One region of the Limnohabitans sp. genome, then DNA from elsewhere that is predicted to be linked to it. Evidence: predicted binding sites of a transcription regulator. Region 1 holds the regulator's gene; the other holds the start of a gene.
The links. The regulator HrcA, encoded in region 1, represses chaperone genes, less so after heat shock. The targets are predictions, from matches to a motif close to TTAGCACTCNNNNNNNNNGAGTGCTAA.
Positions count from the first base shown of each region.

Region 2: the regulator HrcA is predicted to act here: its motif matches at 2,094-2,120, upstream of groES (co-chaperone GroES).

Region 1 is NZ_JAAVVW010000002.1:238,760-249,850, forward strand. Features, by position in the region: gene HEQ17_RS01240 (serine hydrolase) at 1-758, opposite strand, end outside; gene HEQ17_RS01245 (hypothetical protein) at 773-961, opposite strand; gene HEQ17_RS01250 (IS256 family transposase) at 954-2,168, opposite strand; gene HEQ17_RS01255 (hypothetical protein) at 2,122-2,526, opposite strand; tRNA gene HEQ17_RS01260 (tRNA-Arg) at 2,605-2,681, opposite strand; gene HEQ17_RS01265 (P1 family peptidase) at 2,915-3,433, shown strand; tRNA gene HEQ17_RS01270 (tRNA-Ile) at 3,489-3,565, opposite strand; gene hrcA (heat-inducible transcriptional repressor HrcA) at 3,600-4,604, opposite strand; gene HEQ17_RS01280 (NAD kinase) at 4,633-5,526, shown strand; gene recN (DNA repair protein RecN) at 5,530-7,224, shown strand; gene rapZ (RNase adapter RapZ) at 7,221-8,084, shown strand; gene mutY (A/G-specific adenine glycosylase) at 8,140-9,183, opposite strand; gene mutM (bifunctional DNA-formamidopyrimidine glycosylase/DNA-(apurinic or apyrimidinic site) lyase) at 9,168-9,983, opposite strand; gene HEQ17_RS01305 (tetratricopeptide repeat protein) at 10,208-11,091, shown strand, end outside.
Region 2 is NZ_JAAVVW010000003.1:1,737,858-1,748,948, reverse strand. Features, by position in the region: gene groL (chaperonin GroEL) at 46-1,698, opposite strand; gene groES (co-chaperone GroES) at 1,724-2,011, opposite strand; gene HEQ17_RS11710 (helix-turn-helix domain-containing protein) at 2,163-2,747, opposite strand; gene HEQ17_RS11705 (lysophospholipid acyltransferase family protein) at 2,982-3,812, shown strand; gene HEQ17_RS11700 (lipid A biosynthesis acyltransferase) at 3,812-4,672, shown strand; gene HEQ17_RS11695 (alpha/beta hydrolase) at 4,666-5,655, opposite strand; gene yihA (ribosome biogenesis GTP-binding protein YihA/YsxC) at 5,696-6,355, opposite strand; gene HEQ17_RS11685 (c-type cytochrome) at 6,554-7,186, shown strand; gene HEQ17_RS11680 (cytochrome c biogenesis protein ResB) at 7,363-9,489, shown strand; gene ccsB (c-type cytochrome biogenesis protein CcsB) at 9,486-10,796, shown strand; gene msrP (protein-methionine-sulfoxide reductase catalytic subunit MsrP) at 11,009-11,091, shown strand, end outside.

The DNA.
Region 1 (11,091 bases):
ATTGGGTTTAAGATTTGTTCCTGAATCCATTGGCTCCACACCGTACCCGTGGCGCGACTGACCATTACACCCAGCAGAATCGGATCGGTGCTCTTGTACGAGGTCACTTCGCCCGGTTTGTACTCAGAGAAAACGCCTCTTGCTGCTTTGGCAATTCGGTCCTCTGTCACCAGATTGACCAGATTCAGATTGCCGCGTCCCCACTCTTTGAACTGGTCGGGTGTCCAGACAGAACTGTCAGGGTTGGGGTCAGCCGCACCGGATGCCATGCGCAGCAAGTCGCGCACCGTGGCGTTGCCCAACGCTTTGCCGTTGAGTTCAGGCACAACCTCGCTGGCACGGGTGTCCAGCTTGAGCTTTCCCGCGCATATGGCTTGTCCCACCGCCATCGCCGTGACCGTCTTGCCCATGGAGAAGCCAAAGAAGACGGAATCAGCGTCCGCTGGCGCTTTTGTTTCTGAATACAGTACCGTGTCACCGTCCATCAATACAAACGCTTTGGCTGGCCGATTTGCCACCAATGCGCGTGCTTTAGCAATGATGGCTTGTTCTGATGCCGTGGGTGTGCGCTTTTGAAGCTGAACAGGCGTGGGACTCGGCTTGGTTTCGTACCACCATGGGTTGCCTTTCTTGACCAACAACCATTCATCTGGTGCAGCAGCATTGCCGTCAGTGAGGGGGTTGTTTTGCGCGGCTACGTTAATGGATATTGCCAGCATCGTGAAGATCGTAGCCAGCCTGTTGAAGTGAGATTTCATAGCTTGTTCACAAGTTAGTTGGACTTTAGGAAGTTGATCGCGTCTTTGACGGATTCGGCTTGCACTTCACGGGCGTTGCCACCGCCACGGCTGCCGGGAACGGTGCCCCGATCTGCACAGGCGTTTACGCTGTCTGTGAGGTCTTGGAACGTCTTGATCGAGGGTGTACGGCATTTTGTGTAAACGGGGCTGAGATCAGTCATTGGGCATCCTGCCTTCGAACTGAATGGTAAACCGGGTCAATGCGGCTTTCCAATCTCTGAGCGGCATCGTCCACTTCTTGCTGATGTTGTTCAGCGCCAGGTAGAACAATTTCAGCAATGCCTCATCGCTGGGGAACGAGCCCCGGCTCTTGGTCACCTTGCGCAGACTCATGTTCACCGACTCGATGGCGTTGGTCGTGTAAATGATCCGCCGAATCTCTGGAGGATATTCAAAGAACGGCACGATCCGCTCCCAGTTGCTGCACCACGATTTCACAATGGTCGGGTAGTCAGCGCCCCATTTTTCTTCGAATTCCTGCAGCCGCAGCACGGCATCATCCGCAGTTGCGCTGCTGTAGATGGTCTTCAGGTCTGCGGCCACCACTTTGCGCATCTTCCAGCTCACATAGTTCAGGCTGTGGCGCACCATGTGCACCAGACACAGCTGCACCGCCGTTTGCGGATATACAGCCTCTATTGCCTCGGGAAAGCCCTTCAAGCCATCCATGCAGGCGATGAAGATGTCAGCCACGCCCCGGTTCTTGAGCTCCGTGACCACCTGCAGCCAGAACTTGGCCCCTTCGGTCTGGGCAATCCACAGCCCCAGGATTTCCTTCTCGCCCGCCATGTTGATGCCCAAGGCCAGATATACGGCCTTGTTGCGCACCACGCCTGAGTCACGGGTTTTGACGTGGATGCAGTCCAGGTAAACGATCGGGTACAGCGCATCCAGTGGACGCGCCTGCCAAGCCTTGACCTCGTCCATGACGGCATCCGTAACCGATGAGATCAGCGTGGGCGACACCTCGGTGCCATACATTTCCTGGAGATGCCCCTGAATCTCACGTACCGTCATGCCTCGGGCATACAGGGACAAAATCTTGTCATCAAAACCCGTCCAGCGCGTCTGGTGCTTGGGCACGATCTGCGGCTCAAAGCTGGCGTGGCGATCACGGGGGATATCAATGGGCAGCTCGCCAAAGTCGCCTTTGAGGGTCTTTTTGCTTTTGCCGTTGCGGGCATTGCCAGCGGCGTTGGCCACGCTGGCATTCTTGGTGTGACCCAAGTGCTCGGTCATCTCGGCTTCCAAAGCGCGCTCCACAAGGCGCTTGGTCAGCTGCTTGAGCAGGCCGTTCTCGCCGATGAGGTCTTCAGGTTTTTTATAGCCAGCGAGCAGCTGGTCGATCAATTCGTTGCTGACGGTCATGGTTCATCTTTCTGGATGTTCGGCAGTTTCCTGCCATTTGACCGTTTACACAAAATTTAGGACACCCTCCCTCGGGGCCGTCCGACTTCATCACTCCCCGCGACAAGTCCAGTTCAAACTTGGCGGCGAAGTCTTCAAAGTTGGGCAGGTGCTCGGGCTTCTTGGTCGTCATGCGGCGTTGGCTTCTCTTTCGTTCATAGGCTTCGTTGAACTGTAAGGCCAAAACGCGGGCAATTTCGGGGGACTTGGTACGCAGGCTGTGCGATGCCTCGCGGCGCTTGCCCGCCTCGTCTGTCCAGACTACGCGCAGGCAGTACACGCCCATGCGGTTGACCTTCAGGCGGGGGACTCGGATCATGTGGGACACCCAGGTGGGACACCGACAAGACCCAGAAATGAAAAAAGACCGTTGACGAATCAACGATCTTTTCCATTTTGGTGCGGCTGGCAGGAATCGAACCCACGACCCCTTGGTTCGTAGCCAAGTACTCTATCCAGCTGAGCTACAGCCGCATCATGGAATAAATTATAGCAAGCTTTTATGGGCAACTTTGGATGCGACCGCAATTCAATGACAAGACGTACCACCTCGCTGGGCTTGACCTCGCACAAGGGATATTCTCGCTGCTTGATCACCGGCACAAACCCTGTTGGAGGTTGAAAATCATTCAAACAAGTACTGCCCATGGTTCGATGGTAGATCCCCTGGCCTTTTGATCGGTCACTCGACACTCAGCGAACGACTGATGGGCTGCTCTGTCGTTTTGGCCCGAGACGGTGCAGTGGGTGCGGTGGATCCATGGGGGGTGGGCGCTTTGGTGGCCTGCAACGCGGTAGGCGATGTGATGGACCCCGCTACGGGCCAGGTGCTGGCCGGTGCCCGCACGGTCGATGGGCTGCGCCTGCTGGACACTCAACGCGCCTTGATGGCGGACGGGCGCGACCATCGCCTCCTGTCGGGTATCAACACCACCATTGGCGTGGTGGCCACCAATGCCAGCCTGACCAAGCCCCAAGCCAAGCGCCTGGCCATGAGCGCCCACGACGACCTGGCCCGCAGCGTCCGACCCACACACACCACGCTGGACGGAGACGCCTTGTTTGCCTTGCCCACCGGCACAGAAAACGGCACACCAGACCTGATGTTGCTGACAGTCACGGGCGCCGAAGCCACGGCGCTGGCCACGGTCGATGCGATTCGGCAGGCGCAGGGCATCACCATCCAAACAGGGCTTGTTCCTGCGGCCATGAACAGGATAGCCTGAACCCAGAGACGACAAAGCCCACTCGGTGCAAAGTGGGCTGAGATGTGGATTGAAATGGTAGGGCGTGACAGACTTGAACTGTCGACCAAAGGATTATGAGTCCTCTGCTCTAACCAACTGAGCTAACGCCCCCACCGAAGCTGTGATTGTAGTGGGCGGCAGCGGCCTATTTGGACTGGCTCAGCGCGTTGCTGACCAAGCGCGAGGTGATGTTGACGATCTGGATCATGCGGTCATAGGGCATGCGGGTCGGGCCGATCACGCCCAAGGTGCCCACAATCTGGCCGTCGACCTCGTAGGGCGAGCTGACCACCGACAGTTCCTGCATGGGCACGATCTGGCTTTCGCCGCCAATGTAAATGCGCACGCCTTCGGCCTGGCTGGACACGTCCAGCAAACGCATGAGGTGGGTTTTTTGCTCAAACAGCTCAAACGCACGTCGCAAGTGGCCCATGTCGCTGGAAAAATCGCTGACCGACAACAAATTGCGCTCGCCCGCGATCACCACCTCGTTCTGTTCATCTGCCAGCGCCTCGGTGCTGACCTGCACAGCCGCTTGCATGAGGGTGGCGATTTCGCTTTGCAAGCTGACCAGTTCTTGCTGGACCCGACTGCGCACCTGCTCGATGGCCATGCCTGCGTAATGGGTGTTCAAAAAATTCGAAGTTTCGATCAGCTGGCTTTGCGAGTAATCGGTCTCGGTGAACAAAATACGGTTTTGTACATCACCTTCGGGCGAGACGATGATGACCAACAAACGCCGCTCGGACAATCGCAAAAACTCGATGTGCCGGAACACCGACGGCTTGCGCGGCGTCATGACCACACCCACAAAATGCGACAGGCTGGACAGCAAGTGGGCCGCACTGGCAATCACTTTTTGCGGCTGGTCGGGTGTGAGGGCCGGGGTTTCGATGCCGTCGCGCTGCACCGTGAGCATGGTGTCCACAAACAAGCGGTACCCCCGACTGGTCGGGATGCGCCCGGCCGAGGTGTGGGGGCTGGCGATCAGGCCCAACTCTTCCAGGTCGGACATCACGTTACGGATGGTGGCGGGTGACAAATCCAGGCCCGAGGCTTTGGAGAGCGTGCGCGAGCCCACAGGCTGGCCGTCCGCGATGTAGCGTTCCACCAGCGCTTTGAGCAATAACTTGGCACGTTCATCTAGCATTTGGTCATTTTAATGATGTAATTTGCGAATGAGCTCCAAGTTCCGTCACATTGCACTCTTTGGCAAATACCACACCACCGCGCATGGCGGGGCGCTGGAGAGTTCACGCCGCGCTTTGGACGACGTGGCCCAGTTCTTGACCCGGCAAGGCTGCGATGTGGTGCTGGACCAAGAAACCGCCTCGCACACGGGCTTGAACCAATACCCTGTGCTGGAGATGGCCGAGATCGGCGCGCAGTGCGATCTGGGCCTGGTGATTGGCGGCGATGGCACCATGCTCGGCATAGGCCGCCAAATGGCCCACCATGGCCTGCCGCTGATGGGCATCAACCAAGGGCGGCTGGGCTTCATCACTGACATTCCCCTGCAAAGCTACCAGACTGTGTTGCTGCCCATGCTGCAGGGCCATTACCAAACCGAAGACCGCAGCTTGCTGCAAGCCCACGTCATGCGCGACCAGCGCAGCGTGTTCAGCGCGCTGGCCATGAACGATGTGGTGGTCAACCGGGGCGGTACCTCGGGCATGGTCGAGTTGCGGATCGAGGTTGACGGGCGGTTTGTGTCCAACCAACGGGCCGACGGCCTGATCATCGCCACGCCCACGGGCTCCACTGCTTATTCACTCTCGGTCGGTGGTCCCTTGATGCACCCGGCCATGGGCGGCTGGGTCATGGCCCCCATTGCACCGCACACCTTGTCGAACCGCCCCATCGTGCTGCCCGAGTCCTGCGAAATCAGCATCGAGATCGTGGCGGGGCGTTATGTCAGCGCCAACTTTGACATGCAATCGCTGGCAGATTTGATTTTGGGTGATCGGATCGTGGTCAATCGTTCAGAGCACAAAGTGCGCTTTTTACACCCGGCAGGCTGGAATTATTTCGACACCTTGCGCAAAAAAATGCACTGGAACGGGGGCGATTGAACCATGGCATTGACGCACATCACCCTGCGCGACTTTGTGATCGTGCACGAACTGGCGCTGGACCTGAGCTCAGGCTTTAGCGTATTGACCGGCGAGACCGGTGCGGGCAAATCCATCCTGATCGACGCCCTGCAACTGGCCTTGGGTGCCCGCGCCGAAGCCAGCGTGGTGCGTGAAGGTGCCAGCCGCTGCGAGGTGTGTGCCGAGTTTGAGCCCACAACCCGCATTCAGGCATGGCTCGAAGAAGCCGGGTTTGAGGCCAGCGCCAATTTACTGCTGCGCCGCACGGTGGACAGCAGCGGCAAAAGCCGCGCCTGGGTCAACGGCAGCCCCGCCACCGCCACGCAACTGCGCGAGCTGGGTGAGCAGTTGCTGGACATCCATGGCCAGCATGCTTGGCAAAGCCTGACACGACCTGACGCGGTGCGAGGCTTGCTCGATGCCTATGCGGGCACCGACACGCGCCCGCTCAAAGCCGCTTGGCAGGCCTGGCGCCAGGCTCAGCAAACGCTGGCCGATGCCCTGCAAGCACAAAGCACTTTGGCCAACGAACGCGAACGCCTGGCCTGGCAAATCGGCGAACTGGAAAAACTGAACCCGCAAGTGGACGAATGGCAAGAGCTGAGCTCCCAGCACAGCCGTTTGGCGAACGCGCAAGCCTTGATCGATGGGGCCAACCAGAGCACGGCCTTGCTCGAAGGCGGTGAGAGCGACAGCGAAAGCGGCGCGTTGCGCCAGCTGTCCCGCACCATCCAAACCCTTCAATCTTTGGGACAGTATGAGGCCGAATTCAACGCCTTGGCCGAGGTGCTGGCGTCTGCGCAGGCCCAAGCCGAAGACGTGGCCCATAGCCTGCACAGCTATTTGCGGAAAACCGACCTGGACCCACAGCACTTGGCCCAACTGGACGAGCGCATGGGTCTGTGGCTGTCGCTGGCCCGGCGCTACAAAAAAATACCGGACGAGCTGCCCTTGAGCTTGCAAACCTGGCGCCAAGAGCTGGCCCAGCTCGATGCCGCCGCCGACCTGGACAGCCTGCAAAAAGCCGAACAAGCTGCCCACAAAGCTTGCCTGCAAGCAGCCAAAGCCGTATCAAATCAACGCCAAAAAGCCGCTAAACCATTGGCCCAAGCCGTCAGCAGCGCGATGCAGCAACTGGGCATGCAAGGCGGCCGCTTTGAGGTGCAGTTGCAAACCCTGGATGCGCCCGCGCAACATGGCCTGGAAGAAGTCAGCTTTTTGGTCGCCGGACACGAAGGCAGCACGCCCCGGCCCGTGGGCAAAGTGGCCTCGGGAGGCGAGCTCTCGCGCATCGCACTGGCCATTGCGGTGACCACCAGCGAGCTGGGCGAAGCCAGGACCTTGATCTTTGACGAGGTGGACTCCGGCGTGGGCGGTGCTGTGGCCGAAACCGTGGGCCGATTGATGAAACAACTCGGCCAACACCGGCAAGTGCTGGCCGTGACCCACCTGCCCCAGGTGGCCGCCTGCGCAGACCACCACCTGCTGGTGAGCAAGGCCGCGGCCAAGGGACAGGTCATCAGCCAGGTGCGTGGCGTCAAGGGCGAAGAGCGCGTGAACGAAATCGCCCGCATGTTGGGCGGCGAAAAGCTGTCCGCCACCACCCTAGCCCACGCCCGCGAAATGCTGGGCGATACCCCGCTGAAACCCCAAGGCCGCAAAGCCGCACAAAGCTGAGCATGGACATCATCCTCATCACCGGCATGTCCGGCTCTGGCAAATCGGTGGCGCTGCACGCCCTGGAAGACGCGGGTTATTACTGCGTGGACAACCTGCCGCCTGAGTTGCTGATTCCATTCGTCAAGCTCGAAGAGCAACACCAAGAGCGGCGTCTGGCGATTGCCATCGATGTGCGCAGCGCCTATTCTTTGCACCTGATGCCTGAGCAAATGGGTTTGCTGAGCAACATGGGCATGACGGTGAAGTCGGTTTTTCTGGACGCGAACTCCGACACGCTGCAGCGCCGATATTCTGAATCGCGGCGCAAACACCCTTTGTCGGGCGGCAACAAACCCCAAAGCGACAAAGCCTTGATTGAAACCATTGGTTTCGAGCGTGAATTGCTGGCCGACTTGCGCGATCGTGCACACATCATCGACACCAGCTTGCTGCGATCGGCACAGCTTCAAACCTACATCAAGACCTTGGTCAGCGCCCCTTCAGCCCAGCTGACCTTGGTGTTTGAATCGTTTGGCTTCAAACGCGGCATTCCCACAGATGCCGACTATGTGTTTGACGTGCGCATGTTGCCCAACCCCCATTACGAGAGCGCGCTACGCCCTTTGACGGGACGGGACGAGCCGGTGCAGGCCTATTTGCGCCAGTCCGAAGCGTTCTTGCAGATGCAAATGCAGATCGAGGGGTTCCTCATGCACTGGGTTCCAGCCATCGAACGCGACCACCGCAGCTACGTGACGGTGGCCATCGGCTGCACTGGGGGGCAGCACCGCTCGGTGTTCATGGTCGAGCAGTTGGCACAAAGCTTTGGCGCACGCTGGCTCACACTCAAACGGCACCGAGAACTCGACGCAGTCTAAGCCCGGCCTGCCCGCTTGATGCGCGACCTTGCAGAGCGAAAAAACTCCAGGCCTTTTACTTGGCCGCCAATAACAGCCGTATCGGCGCAGGCAACCCCATCTCAGGCCACGCACTGGCATCCACCCATTGGCCTTCACAAGCTGGGACCTGCAAAGCTGTGCTCGTCATCCGCACCGGGTGCAGGTGCAGGTCGCGATGCGTCAGCACATGCTTCCAGGGCTCGATGTATTGCGGCTGCGCGCCCTGCACCCATGCGGCCAGCAAGTCCGCTTCTGACTCAAAAACCGGCAAGCTGAACAAACCGGCCCAGATGCCTGTGCTTGGCCGCCTTTGGAGCCAGACCTGACCCTGCGAATTGACGGCCCACAAGAGCCAGAGCGTGACGCTGCGGCGCTTGAGTTTGCGGGTTTTGACGGGAAAGGCCAATGGCTCACCCAGCGCTTGGGCCTGGCACACGGCGCTCACAGGGCAGATCTCGCACTGTGTCTTGCGCGGTAAACACACAGTGGCCCCCAAATCCATCAGCGCTTGGGTGTAGCGGGGCATGTCAGTGTTCCGCGCGGGCAAAAGCTCTTGCGCCAAGGCCCACAAAGCCTTTTCGTTTTTGGTCACAGCCAAATCCTCTGCATAGCCCAGTACGCGGGTCAACACGCGTTTGACGTTGCCGTCCAGAATGGCCACCCGCTCCTGAAAGCAAAAAGCGGCAATTGCAGCAGCCGTCGATCGACCAATGCCGGGCAGGGTTTGCAGATCTTCAGCAAGGCGCGGAAAGGCTCCGCCAAAGCGCCCCATCACCTCTTGAGCGCACTTGTGCAGGTTGCGAGCCCGGCTGTAATAGCCCAAGCCGCTCCACAGCGCCAGCACATCGTCTTGGTGCGCGGCAGCCAAGGCGGCCACATCGGGAAAGCGCCCCAAAAACCGTGGAAAGTAATCGAGCACCGTCTTCACCTGCGTTTGTTGCAGCATGATCTCGGACAACCAGACACGGTAAGGATCTTGCGTGTTTTGCCAGGGCAGGCTCTGGCGCCCATGCTGGCGCTGCCAGTCCACCATGAGATGGGCAAAATCATCGGCCCATGCGATCAAGGTTTCTGGCATACAGGGCAATAAAATGTGGTGCGCTGGCCTTGCAGCATGGGCTTGATCGGGGTGCTGCACGCTCGGCAAGGCTCACCTGCACGTCCGTACACTGCCGCCTCCAGTTGAAAGTAGCCGGTGCGACCTTCGGCGCTCACAAAATCCTTGAGCGAGCTGCCGCCTTGTTGCACGGCGCGGGTCAACACCTGCACGATGGCGGCATGCAACTTGGCTACACGGGGACGGGACAAGCGCGCGGCCTTGGTGGTGGGGCGTATGCCTGCCATGAACAAGGCCTCGGACGCATAAATATTGCCCACTCCCACCACCACATCACCCGCTAACAAAACTTGCTTGATGGCAGACTGGCGCTTTTTCAGAGCATCGGCAAAAGCGCTCACATCGAATTGACCATTCAAAGGCTCCACGCCCAGCCGACCCAGCAGCTTTTGGGCTTGCGGGGAATCTTCTGACGGGGCCCAAACCACTGCACCGAAACGGCGCGGGTCGTGCAGGCGCAGCACGCCCCGATCAGTCACCAAATCCATGTGGTCATGTGGACCGGATTCGGGCTGTGCGGCTGCAAAGTTCAGACTACCCGACATGCCCAAATGAACCAAGAGCAGGCCTTGATCCAGATCAAGCAACAGGTATTTACCCCGGCGCCGCACAGCCAGAATTTGCTGCCCCACAAGACTGTGGGCTGAAACCCCCAATGGCCAACGCAGGGGTTTACCCAGGTTCAGGGCCCGGATAGACGCCAACACAATTCGATCGGCAAAGCTGCGTCGGGTGACTTCAACTTCGGGGAGTTCGGGCATAGGCTTGGGTAGAAAAAGGGTCTTGAACCGCCCAGCTCAAATCGGCGGTTGAGTGGATTATGATGAACTCATGAAATTTTGGCTTCTGGTTGCATTGATGTTGTCTTGCGTTTTAGGCGCAAGCGGCACAATCTGTAGCACGCCCTGCCGGCCCCCCCTCAGATCTGTCTGTACAAAATTCAGCTCTGGACGCTGCTCTTTTTTACCAGCTTCTTTTAGGCGAAATGAACGTCAGAAGCGGTTCGCCTGGCAGCGGCTTTTCGATCATTTTGGAGGCGGCGCGCCAAACACGTGATCCCTTGTTGTTTCAAAGGGCTGTGGATGTTGCGCTGCAATCGCGCTCGGGAGATGCTGCTTTGCAAGCTGCACAAGCCTGGAAAAACGCCTTACCCGAATCCACTGAAGCCAATCGCTATTTGTTGCAAATCTTATTGGCCCTGAACCGCATTGATGAAGCGGGTAAAGCCCTGACGGTGTCGATTCGGGATTTACCAGCCGTCGCGCAAAATGCCGCCATCGGCTCCATCCCTCGGGTTTTTTCACGTGTCCAAGACAAAAAAATGGCCGCAGACACGGTGGAAAGAGCGCTGGAAGCTGCCTTGAAACATGCCCAAACAGCCGCTTCAGCCTGGACCACAGTGGGGCGAATGCGGCGAGACGCAGGCCAAGTGGGCCAAGCTGTCGAAGCAGTCCGCATGGGCGTAGCAGCCGATACCACTGCCCAAGGCCCTCTTTTGCTGGCGCTCAGCTTGGCCAGTGTCGCGCCCACCGATCTTTTGCCATTGCTCCAAAATGCCATGCAGGGCGCGGTTGAGCCAGAGCTTCGTTTGGGTTACGCCCGCTTGCTCATTGGCCAACATGCTTACGCTGAAGCTCTGACGCAATTACACAAACTCAATGCAGATCAGCCGACTTTTGCTGACGGCTGGCTCGTTCATGGACTGCTTTTGCTCGAAACCGGTAAAGGGCAGCTTGCAGAATCAAAGCTGCACAAGCACCTCGAATTGGCCAGTTCATCTGGACGCGTTCCATCTCAAATCTCGGGGCCAGGAGAGTCCTTGATGGCTTTGGCCCAAATTGCCCAACGCAAAGGGCAATTCGCACAAGC
Region 2 (11,091 bases), on a different contig from region 1:
TGGCCGGGTGAGGGCGCAAACCCTCAGTCCAGACAGACAGGGCAATTACATGCCCATGCCGCCCATACCACCCATGCCGCCCATGTCAGGCATGCCGCCGCCGCCAGCGCCGGACTCGTCCTTCGGGGCTTCGGAGATCATGCACTCTGTGGTGAGCATCAAAGAGGCCACAGACGCTGCATTTTGCAAAGCCGTGCGTGTCACTTTGGTGGGGTCCAAGATGCCCATTTCGATCATGTCGCCGTAGGTGTCGTTCGCAGCGTTGAAGCCGTAGTTGCCTTTGCCGGCCAACACAGCGTTCACCACCACTGAGGGCTCGCCGCCAGCGTTGTACACGATCTCGCGCAGAGGCGCTTCGATGGCTTTCAACACCAGCTTGATGCCGGCGTCTTGGTCAGCGTTGTCACCTTTGATGGTGCCAGCAGCCTGACGTGCGCGCAGCAAAGCCACGCCACCACCAGCCACGATGCCTTCTTCCACTGCAGCGCGGGTGGCGTGCAGGGCGTCTTCCACGCGGGCCTTCTTTTCTTTCATTTCGACTTCGGTGGCAGCGCCCACCTTGATCACGGCCACACCGCCAGCCAACTTGGCCACGCGCTCTTGCAGCTTTTCGCGATCGTAGTCAGAAGTGGCTTCTTCGATTTGCATGCGCACTTGTTTGACGCGGGCTTCGATGTCGATCGCAGCGCCAGCGCCGTCGATGATGATGGTGTTTTCTTTGCCCACTTCGATGCGCTTGGCTTGGCCCAGATCGGCCAGGGTGACCTTTTCCAGGGTCAGGCCCACTTCTTCAGCGATCACTTTGCCGCCGGTCAAGATGGCGATGTCTTCCAACATGGCTTTGCGACGGTCACCAAAGCCTGGAGCCTTGACAGCCACAACCTTCAAGATGCCACGGATGGTGTTGACCACCAAAGTTGCCAAGGCTTCGCCTTCGACTTCTTCGGCAATGATCAACAAAGGACGGCCAGCTTTGGCAACGGCTTCCAGTGTGGGCAGCAGATCGCGGATGTTGCTGATCTTCTTGTCGAACAACAACACGAAGGGGTTGTCCAGCAAAGCGGCTTGCTTTTCTGGGTTGTTGATGAAGTAAGGCGACAGGTAGCCGCGGTCGAACTGCATGCCTTCAACGATGTCGAGTTCGTTGTCCAAAGACTTGCCGTCTTCGACAGTGATCACGCCTTCTTTGCCCACTTTGTCCATGGCCTTGGCGATGATGTCGCCGATGCTGTGGTCGCTGTTGGCAGAGATCGAACCGACTTGGGCGATTTCTTTGGTGGTGGTGGTGGCCTTGGTGGCCTTCTTCAGCTCTTCGATCAGGGCAGTCACTGCCTTGTCGATGCCGCGCTTCAGGTCCATGGGGTTCATGCCTGCGGCCACGTACTTCATGCCTTCGCGCACGATGGCTTGAGCCAATACGGTGGCAGTCGTTGTGCCGTCACCAGCGTTGTCAGACGTCTTGGAAGCGACTTCCTTGACCATCTGCGCGCCCATGTTTTGCAGCTTGTCTTTGAGTTCGATTTCCTTGGCCACGGACACACCGTCCTTGGTCACGGTGGGGGCGCCGAAAGAACGCTCCAGAACCACGTTGCGACCCTTAGGGCCCAAAGTCACTTTGACCGCGTTGGCCAAAATGTTCACGCCTTCAACCATGCGTGCGCGGGCTTCGCCGCCGAAAATTACGTCTTTTGCTGCCATTTTTGTAGCTCCTGAATTAAGTTAATTACTCGACGACCGCGAACAGGTCTTCTTCTTTCATGACCAACAGCTCGTCGCCACCGACCTTGACGGTCTGGCCGCTGTACTTGCCGAACAACACGCGGTCGCCGACTTTGACGCTCAGGGCTTTGGTCTCGCCTTTGTCATTGGTTTTGCCTGGGCCAACGGCCAAGACTTCACCTTGATCGGGCTTTTCTGCAGCCGAATCGGGGATCACGATGCCCGAGGCTGTTTTGGTTTCGCTTTCGATACGCTTGACGATCACGCGATCGCCCAAAGGACGCAGTTTCATGGAATCTCCTGGATTTGAAACAAGGGTTAAAAACAAAAGCACCGGTTTAGGGTGCTGCTGAAATCTGAGGAGCGGGTTGCTGTTAGCACTCAGCTCCATCGAGTGCTAATGATAAGGGCTTTTGGGTCGATTTCAAGGTCGGGGCATTTTTTTACTGGTGAAGCGGGCGGGGCGTATCGCTGTCGCTGGACTCTGAGCTGCCCAGCAAGTAGCCGTACACCAGGTCGGTGCTGATGTCGCCCTCGAACAGGTTGATCTTTTGGGCCAGGTGCAGTGGGCTGTCAGAGGGCAAATGGGCGCTGTTGTAGACCACGATGTGGGGGGTTTGCATCAAATTGTCTTGCAGGTGCATCGGGCTGGTGTGCAGCCATGGGATGCGGGCATCGATGAAAAAAACCCCCACTGAGGTGTCTATGCCCATCAAGTCCAGCGGGTGGGTGATGAGCTTGACATGTGCCCAATGGGCCATTGTTTCGAGGGCAGGCGGCACATGCCGGTTGTCGTGCAGGACGCACACCCAGGGGACGTCAGGTGCCGTCATCAGGCCCGTGACCCCGTTTTGCTTGCAATACTGGGTCAGGGAGGATGACAGGATGCGTCGGTGGCCGCCCTGGGTCACAAAGGCTTTGAACACCCCGTTTTCCACCATGCGCTGGATGGTGCCGACCGACAAGCCCAGCATTTTGGCGGCTTGACTGGTGCTGAAATAGTGCGGGTGTAGGGTGTCGTTTTTCATGATCAATGCCTTGTTCACGCTGAAAAGAATGAAATAAACGGTTTGGGGTTGTTTTCGGGTTTTTGTTCATGTTAGACCCTCTGCGCTGATGCGGGACGGGCATGAAAGGGTAGCGCGCAGGGCAGAAAACAGGTAATGCCCGGCGGCGAGTGCCGGGTGCAGGCCTGGCAGGCCCAAGGGCCAGCAGGGTGAAGTGGTCGCGCGGTCGCTGGTTCAAGGCAAAATCACCTCCTTATGCTTTTTTGGTTTCGCTTTTTTTCGCATTGGCCTTTGTGGGCCCTGCATCTGCTGGGCAGCCTGGGCGGCTGGCTGGCCTGGTGCTTGTCGGGGCGTTACAGACGCCGTTTTCTGGACAATGCGCGCCAGGCTGGCTTGGGCTGGGGCAGGGTGTGGCCGGCTGTGGGGCAGGCCGGGTGCATGACGGCCGAGTTGCCGCGCTTGTGGCTGGGCCGCATGCCGCACTTGGAGTGGGCCGATGACCGCGCCGCTGTGCAGGCCTATGCCAGTGGTCAAGGGGTGCTGTTTTTGACCCCGCACATGGGCTGTTTTGAGGTCACGGCCCAGGCGCTGGCGTTGCGATTTTCGTCGCAACATGGCCCCTTGACGGTGCTCTACCGTCCTGCCCGCCACGCTGGTTTGGGCGAGCTCATGGCCCTGGTGCGGCAGCGTCCGGGGCTGCAGGCGGTGCCCACCAACTTGGCCGGTGTGCGCCAGATGATCAAGGCCTTGCGTGCGGGTGAAGCGGTTGGCTTGTTGCCCGATCAAGTGCCGCCGGAGGGCATGGGTGTTTGGCTTCCGTTTTTCGGGCGACCGGCGTACACCATGACTTTGGCGGCGCGTTTGGCCTTGCAAACCGACGCCCGGGTGGTGCTGATCTGGGGGGAGCGTTTGCCTTGGGGCCGCGGCTACCGCTTGCACACGCGCCCTTTGGGCCACGACTTGTCGAGCGATCTGGAGACGGCCGTGGTGCAGATCAATCAGGCGATGGAGGCGATGGTGTTGACCTGTGCGCAGCAGTATCTTTGGGCTTACGCCCGCTACAAAGCCCCGCGCAAGGTGTTGTGATGCGTTGGGTGCCTGTTGTGATGCGCTGGCTGGCGCCTTGTCCTTTGCGGCTCTTGCGGGCTTTGGGTTGGGTCTTGGGGCATGTGCTGATGGTCTTGACCCGGTCGAGGCGGCACATTGTTTGGGTCAACCTGCGCTGGTGTTTTCCGCACCTGAGCCCCCTGCAGCGCTGGCAAATGGCCAGGCGTCACTTTGTCGTGCTGACGCAGTCCTTGCTGGACCGCGCATGGTTGTGGCATGGTTCACCCGAATTGTTGCGTCGGCGCTTGAGCGTGCAAGGCGATCTGGGTCCCTTGCAGGGAGCGGAGCCGGTGGTGATGCTGGCACCGCATTTTGTGGGCATGGATGCGGGGGGGACGGCGTTGACCGTGGTTCAGGGGGTGGCCATGGCCAGCATGTACACCCGCCAGCGTCACCCGGCGTTCGACGATTGGGTGCGCCAGGGGCGCAGCCGATCGGGGCGGATCAGGCTGTTTGACAGGCTAGAGGGGGTCAAACAGATCGTCTCGGGTTTGCGTGATGGTGAAAAACTGTACCTCTTGCCCGACATGGATTTCGGGCGAAAAGAGTCTGTGTTTGTGCCTTTTTATGGCGTTCAGGCGGCCACGGTGCCCTCTTTGTCGCGTTTGGCGCGTTTGGGGCACGCCCGGGTGTTGACCGTCGCTACCCGCATGACGCCTCAAGGTTATTGCCTGGAAGTGGGGCCAGTTTGGCCGGATTTTCCAAGTCAAGACCCTGTGGCCGATACCGCCCGCATGAATCAGGTTTTGCAGGCGGTGATCGACACCATGCCCGAGCAGTATTACTGGGTCCACAAGCGTTTCAAGACCCGGCCTGAAGCTGAGCCCGGTTTTTATTGAGTGGGCCGGGCGGTCTTGGGTGTGGTGGCCGGCGATTGCAGAAAATCGGCGATTTCAGCCATGACGCGTTGGGGTTGTTCATGCACCACCCAGTGGGTGGCATTGGCGATGGGCACCAATTTGAGTTCGGGCACATGCTTGTCCAGCCCCTCGCTCAAGCAGGGCAGCAGCGCCACATCGTCTTGCGCCCACAACACCAGGGTGGGCACCCCGATGTGCAGCGCTTCGGGCGGGATCTGCACGGCGCTGGCCCCCGGGTCGGTCGCGGTCGCCGGACGCAAAGGCGATGCGCGGTAATAGTTGAGGCCGCCTTGCAGGCCGTGTTGCCAGACTCGGCGGTATTGGGCTTTGATCGCGGGTGTGAGCCATGAAGGGGCAGGCGACACCGCCTGGCGGCTCAGCGACGCCAATGAGCTGTCTTGCCCGGTCAGGAAGCCGAACAGGCGCTCAAAATCGTGGGCGGCCAGTTTCGCGGCCGCATCGGGCTGCACCAGAAAGTTCATGTAAGTGCTGGCCGCTTGTTGCGCCGGGTCATTTTGCAAGGCTTTGAGGAAAGGGCCGGGGTGGGGCGAGTTGATGATGACCAGTTGGCACAACCGTTCGGGGTGCTGGTTGGCCAGGTTCCAGGCCACTGCACCCCCCCAGTCGTGGGCGACCAATGCTGCCAGCGGGGCATGGCCCGATTCCAGGCCAATCAGGGCCACGATGTCCTGCACCAGGTGCTTGGCCCGGTAAGCCTTGACATCGTCTGGGGCGCTGGAGCGTTCATAGCCGCGCAGGTTGGGGGCTACGCAGCGGTAGCCGCCGTTTTCGGGTTTGGAAAAGTGGACCAGCAAAGGGTCCCATACCCAAGCACCTTCCGGAAAGCCATGCAAAAACAGCAGCACCGGGCGGCCCGGTTCGCCGCTGGCGCGACAGCTCAGCGTGATGCCGTGGGGCAGCGCTTGTTGCCAGGTCTCGATGCTGGTTGATGAAGACTGCACAGGGATCGGTCCTTGAGGGGTTGCTTGTGGGCGCTTGGGCTCACTCGTCCAGGGTTTCGGGTTGTGGTGCGGGGGCAGCGGCCGCCGGGGCTGCAACCGCACCATCGGCCGGGTGAGTCCAGTCCCACAGCAGTTGCGCCACCTCGTCAACACCTTGTTTTTTCAGGGCTGAAAAAAGTTTGACTTCACCGCCACCAGCCTGCAGTCGCGCAATCGACAAGGCCTTGGCTTGTTCGGCGCGGGTGAGCTTGTCGGCTTTGGTCAGGACGATCAGGAACTTCAGGCCTTCCTCAACACGCGGACGGATCACTTCCAGCAGGATGTCATCCAATTCGGTCAGGCCGTGGCGTGGGTCGCACATCATGACGATGCCTTTGAGATTTTCGCGGCTGACCAAATAGTTGGCCATGACTTGCTGCCAACGCAACTTGTCCATCTTGGCCACAGCGGCGTAGCCGTAGCCGGGCAGATCGGCCAGCACGGTGTCGGTGATGCCTTGTTTGCCTAAAGCGAACAGGTTGATGTGTTGGGTGCGGCCGGGTTTTTTGGAGGCAAAAGCGAGCTGCTTTTTTTGCGTCAGGGTGTTGATGCAGGTGGACTTGCCCGCGTTGGAGCGGCCCACAAAGGCGATTTCCGGGGTGTCGAGCACCGGCAAATGGTGCAACTGCGCAGCGGTGGTCAAGAAGCGGGCTGTGTGCATCCAGCCCAAAGGCGTGACCCGCGCGGGGGCCGGGGTGGCATGGGCGGGGCCAACAGGAGGGGCGGCAGGTTTGGCGATGCCGGGGGTGCGAACGCGGGGACGGAGGCTCATGAATAAAGGGTACCTTGGGTCGTCAGGGAGCAGACGCGGGCCTCATTGTAGAATCCTCGGGTTTTGCGCCAACTCTTGGACCACGCCATGAAGTCGATTTTCTCTTTCCTGATCACCGTTGTATCGGCCTCTTTGGTGGCTGGTTCTGCCCTTGCCGCCGGCCCCGCTGCCAAGGCTGCCAAGCCCGACTTGGCCAAAGGCGAAGCCATTTTCAGCCAGGCCTGTGTCGCTTGCCACGCGGCGGACGGCAATTCCAGCACGCCCGCCAACCCCAAGCTGGCACAACAACACCCCGAATACCTGCTCAAGCAATTGCAGGAGTACAAATCAGGCAAGCGCGCCAATGCGGTCATGGGTGGCATGGTGGCCGCCTTGAGCGATGAAGACATGCGCAATATCGCTTTTTGGCTGGCTTCCAAGAAAGCCAAGCCAGGCTTTGCCAGCCAGAAAGACACCGTGGCCTGGGGCGAGCGCATTTACCGTGGTGGCATTCCAGACCGTCAGATCGCCGCTTGCGTGAGCTGCCATTCGCCCAATGGTGCGGGCATGCCGTCACAGTATCCCCGTCTGGCCGGTCAACACGCCGAGTACACGGCTGCCCAGTTGGTTCAGTTCCGTGACGGCGTGCGCAAGAACAACCTGCAGATGACCCAGGTGGCGGCCAAGATGAACGACCGCGAAATCAAGGCGGTGTCCGATTACATTGCGGGGTTGCGCTGACCGAGCCGGTTTGCTGCGGTTTTGCCCTGCCGCTTGCTGGGGTTTTGTCCTCGGCTCTTGTGCCTGGGGCACAATTTGAGAATAGGCTCACATGCGATGGTTCAAGGCCGGTTTTCCGGCCTTTCTCATTGGGGTCAGTGTTGCCCCTGCCTTGTCTGCCCTGAATTGAATCTCCCATGACGACTGTTGCTTCCCGCCCAGATTCCGAGCGCAGCTCGCCCCGAGGGCAGGCGGTGCTTGAGCTGCTGTCGTCCATGCGCTTTGCCATTTCCCTGTTGACGATCATTTGCATCGCCTCGGTGATCGGCACGGTGCTCAAACAAAACGAGCCCATCAACAATTACATCAACCAGTTCGGGCCTTTTTGGGCCGAGTTGTTTACCACCCTCAAGCTCAACACGGTCTACAGTGCCTGGTGGTTTCTGTTGATCCTGGCTTTTCTGGTGGTCAGCACCAGTTTGTGCATCGCCCGCAACACGCCCAAGATTCTGGTGGACCTGAAGAATTACAAGGAAAACATCCGCGAGCAAAGTCTCAAAGCCTTTCACCACAAGGCCGAGGGTCATCTGAATGAAGCGCCCGAGGCGGCGGCCAAGCGACTGGGGGCCTTGCTGGCCACAGGCGGCTGGAAGGTCAAGCTGCAAGAGCGGGACACCCCGGCAGGCAAGGGCTGGATGCTGGCGGCCAAGGCGGGCGCGGTCAACAAGATCGGTTACATCGCGGCGCACTCGGCCATTGTGTTGGTGTGTGTGGGGGGCTTGCTCGATGGCGACCTGGCGGTGCGCGCCCAAATGTGGTTTGGCGGCAAGGAAATTTACAACGGCGGGGGCCTGATCGCCGATGTGCCCGAGCAGCACCGTCTGTCCGAGCGCAATCCGGCATTTCGCGCCAATTTGCTGGTGGCTGAAGACACCGCGTCGGGCACCGCCATCCTGAACCAGTCCAATGGCATCTTGCTGCAGGAGCTGCCCTTTGTCATTGAGCTCAAAAAGTTCATTGTCGAGTACTACTCGACCGGCATGCCCAAGCTGTTTGCCAGCGACATCGTCATTCACGACAAGGCCACGGGTGAGAAAAAGGAAGCGCGAGTTGAGGTGAACCACCCGGCCAGCTTCAAAGGCATCAACATTTACCAGTCCAGCTTTGACGACGGCGGCTCCAGCGTCAAGCTGCAAGCCGTACCCATGGCGGCAGCCACCAAGTCCTTTGAAGTGGAAGGCACCATTGGTGGCAGCACCGACCTGAGCAATGGCAACGAAAAAATGAGCCTGGAGTTCACCGGGCTGCGCGTCATCAATGTGGAAAACCTGTCGGGTGGAGAAGGCCCGCAAGGCACAGGGGTGGATGTGCGCAAGGTGGACCTGCGCAGTGCGATCGATGAGCGTTTGGGCGCGGGCAACAAAACCACGCAAACCAAAGACCTGCGCAATGTGGGCCCCAGCGTCAGCTACAAGCTGCGCGATGCAGCAGGGCAGGCGCGTGAATACAACAACTACATGTTGCCGGTGGATACGGGCGATGGTGTGCCGGTGTTCTTGCTCGGCATGCGCGAGACGCCCAGTGAGCCGTTTCGCTACTTGCGCCCACCTGCCGATGAAAACAGCGAGTTGACGGGGTTCATCCGTTTGCGTGCGGCCCTGCAAGCCCCTGAGTTGCGCGACCGTGCCGCGCAACGTTATGCCCGCAAAGCGGTGGACCCACAACGCCCCGAGTTGACCCGGCAATTGGCCGATTCGGCGGCGCGCTCTTTGGGGCTTTTTGCGGGGCTGGAGCCGGTGCAAGGTCAACAGGTGTCGGGTTTGCAGGCGCTGGCTGACTTTCTGGAAGCCAATGTGCCGCAGGCCGAGCGTGCCCGCGCAGGTGAGATGTTTGTTCGCATTTTGAATGGGGCCTTGTTTGAGCTGGATGTGGTGGCCCGCGAGCAAGCAGGCGTCAAGCCTTTGCCCGCCGAACAGGTTCAGGGCTTCATGACGCAGGCGGTGCTGGCCCTGTCCGATGCGCCGATTTACCCCGCACCGATGACGTTCTTGCTGAAAGACTTCAAGCAGGTGCAGGCCAGCGTTTTCCAGGTGGCCAGAGCCCCCGGCCAGTCGATCGTCTATCTGGGCTGTGCCCTTTTGATCCTGGGTATTTTTGCAATGCTGTATGTTCGGGAGCGACGTTTGTGGGTCTGGTTGTCGCCACAGGGTGAGGGGGCTCAGGCGAGCCTGGCCCTGTCGTCCAACCGCAAGACCCTGGACGTGGACCGGGAATTTGACCAACTGACCGCCCGTTTGCTGGGCCGCCAGGAGAAAACAACATGACGACTGTCACTTTGAATCCAGGCTATTTTTCCAGCCGTTCTGCGCTAGATTGGGGCTTTGCCCTGTTGGCGTTGTTGGGTACGGTGTTTGCCTTCACCCGTTACCAGCATGCCATGGACGTATATGAGCAGGTCATCCTGATCGGCAGTTTGCCTGCGCTGATCTGGTTGGCCTGGTTTTGGCGTCCCTTGCGCACCTTGATGTGGGTGGTCACGGGCTTGTCATTGCTGGCCATTTATTTGTACCAGGGTGATCTGGCCCGCTCCGAGCAGGTGTTCTTGCTCAAGTATTTCCTGTCCAGCCAGTCGGCCATCCTGTGGATGAGCATGCTGTTTTTCATCAGCACCTTTTTTTATTGGGCCGGTGTGTTCATCCGTGGTCAAGCTGATGCGATGGAGTCTTTGGGCTCGCGCATGGCCTGGGTGGCGGTGGGGCTGGCGCTGATCGGTACTTTGGTGCGTTGGTACGAAAGCCACCAGTTGGGCCCGGACATCGGTCACATCCCGGTCAGTAACCTGTACGAAGTGTTCATCATGTTTTGCTGGATGACCACGGCTTTCTACCTGTATTACGAAGCGCAGTACAAAACACGCGCCCTGGGGGCGTTTGTCATGCTGGTGGTCAGCGCCGCAGTTGGTTTTTTGCTGTGGTACACCCTGGTGCGCGAGGCCCACGAAATTCAACCTTTGGTGCCGGCGCTGAAAAGCTGGTGGATGAAGTTGCATGTGCCTGCCAACTTCATTGGCTATGGCACCTTTGCTCTGGCTGCCATGGTGGCTTTTGCCTACCTGATCAAGCAGCAGGCCACCGAAACCCGTTGGTACAAGCTGGCACCCTTGTGGCTGCTGGGCATTGTGTTGTGTTTTGAGCCGGTGGTGTTCCGCCAAACCGCCAACGATCAGACCAGCAGCTACTGGATGGTTTATTTTGGGGTGTCCGCCTTCATCGTGGCGGGTATTTTGGCTGGGCGACGACGTGTTGCCGAGCGTTTGCCTTCCTTTGAAATCCTCGACGATGTGATGTACAAATCCATCGCCGTGGGCTTTGCCTTTTTCACCATCGCCACCGTGCTGGGTGCTTTGTGGGCGGCCGAGGCCTGGGGCGGGTACTGGAGCTGGGACCCCAAGGAAACCTGGGCCCTGATCGTCTGGCTGAATTACGCCGCCTGGCTGCACATGCGCCTGATGAAGGGCTTGCGCGGTACCGTGGCCGCTTGGTGGGCCTTGGTGGGCCTGGGCATCACCACCTTTGCTTTCCTGGGGGTCAACATGTTCCTCAGTGGTCTGCACAGCTACGGCTCACTCTGATGGCATGAGCGCCCATCCGGGGCCTCAAGCATTCAGCTTGGCGTTGGCAGGGCAAGCCGTGGCGCCTGTCCAACAGGCCGTGGTCGTCGGGCCAGGGTGAAGCTGCTGGTCCTGCGGTTGTGCTGGTCGTGACCCTTGTTTGTTGCGGGCGTGCTGATCGGCGATGGGCGAACAGTTCACAATCGTGCAAAGTCAAATTGAGAGGACCCTCCATGATCATCTTATCTTCCAATTGCGGGTTTCAGCATCCGGTGGCCAGCGAAATCACCCCTGAAAATGTGTACCTGCAACGCCG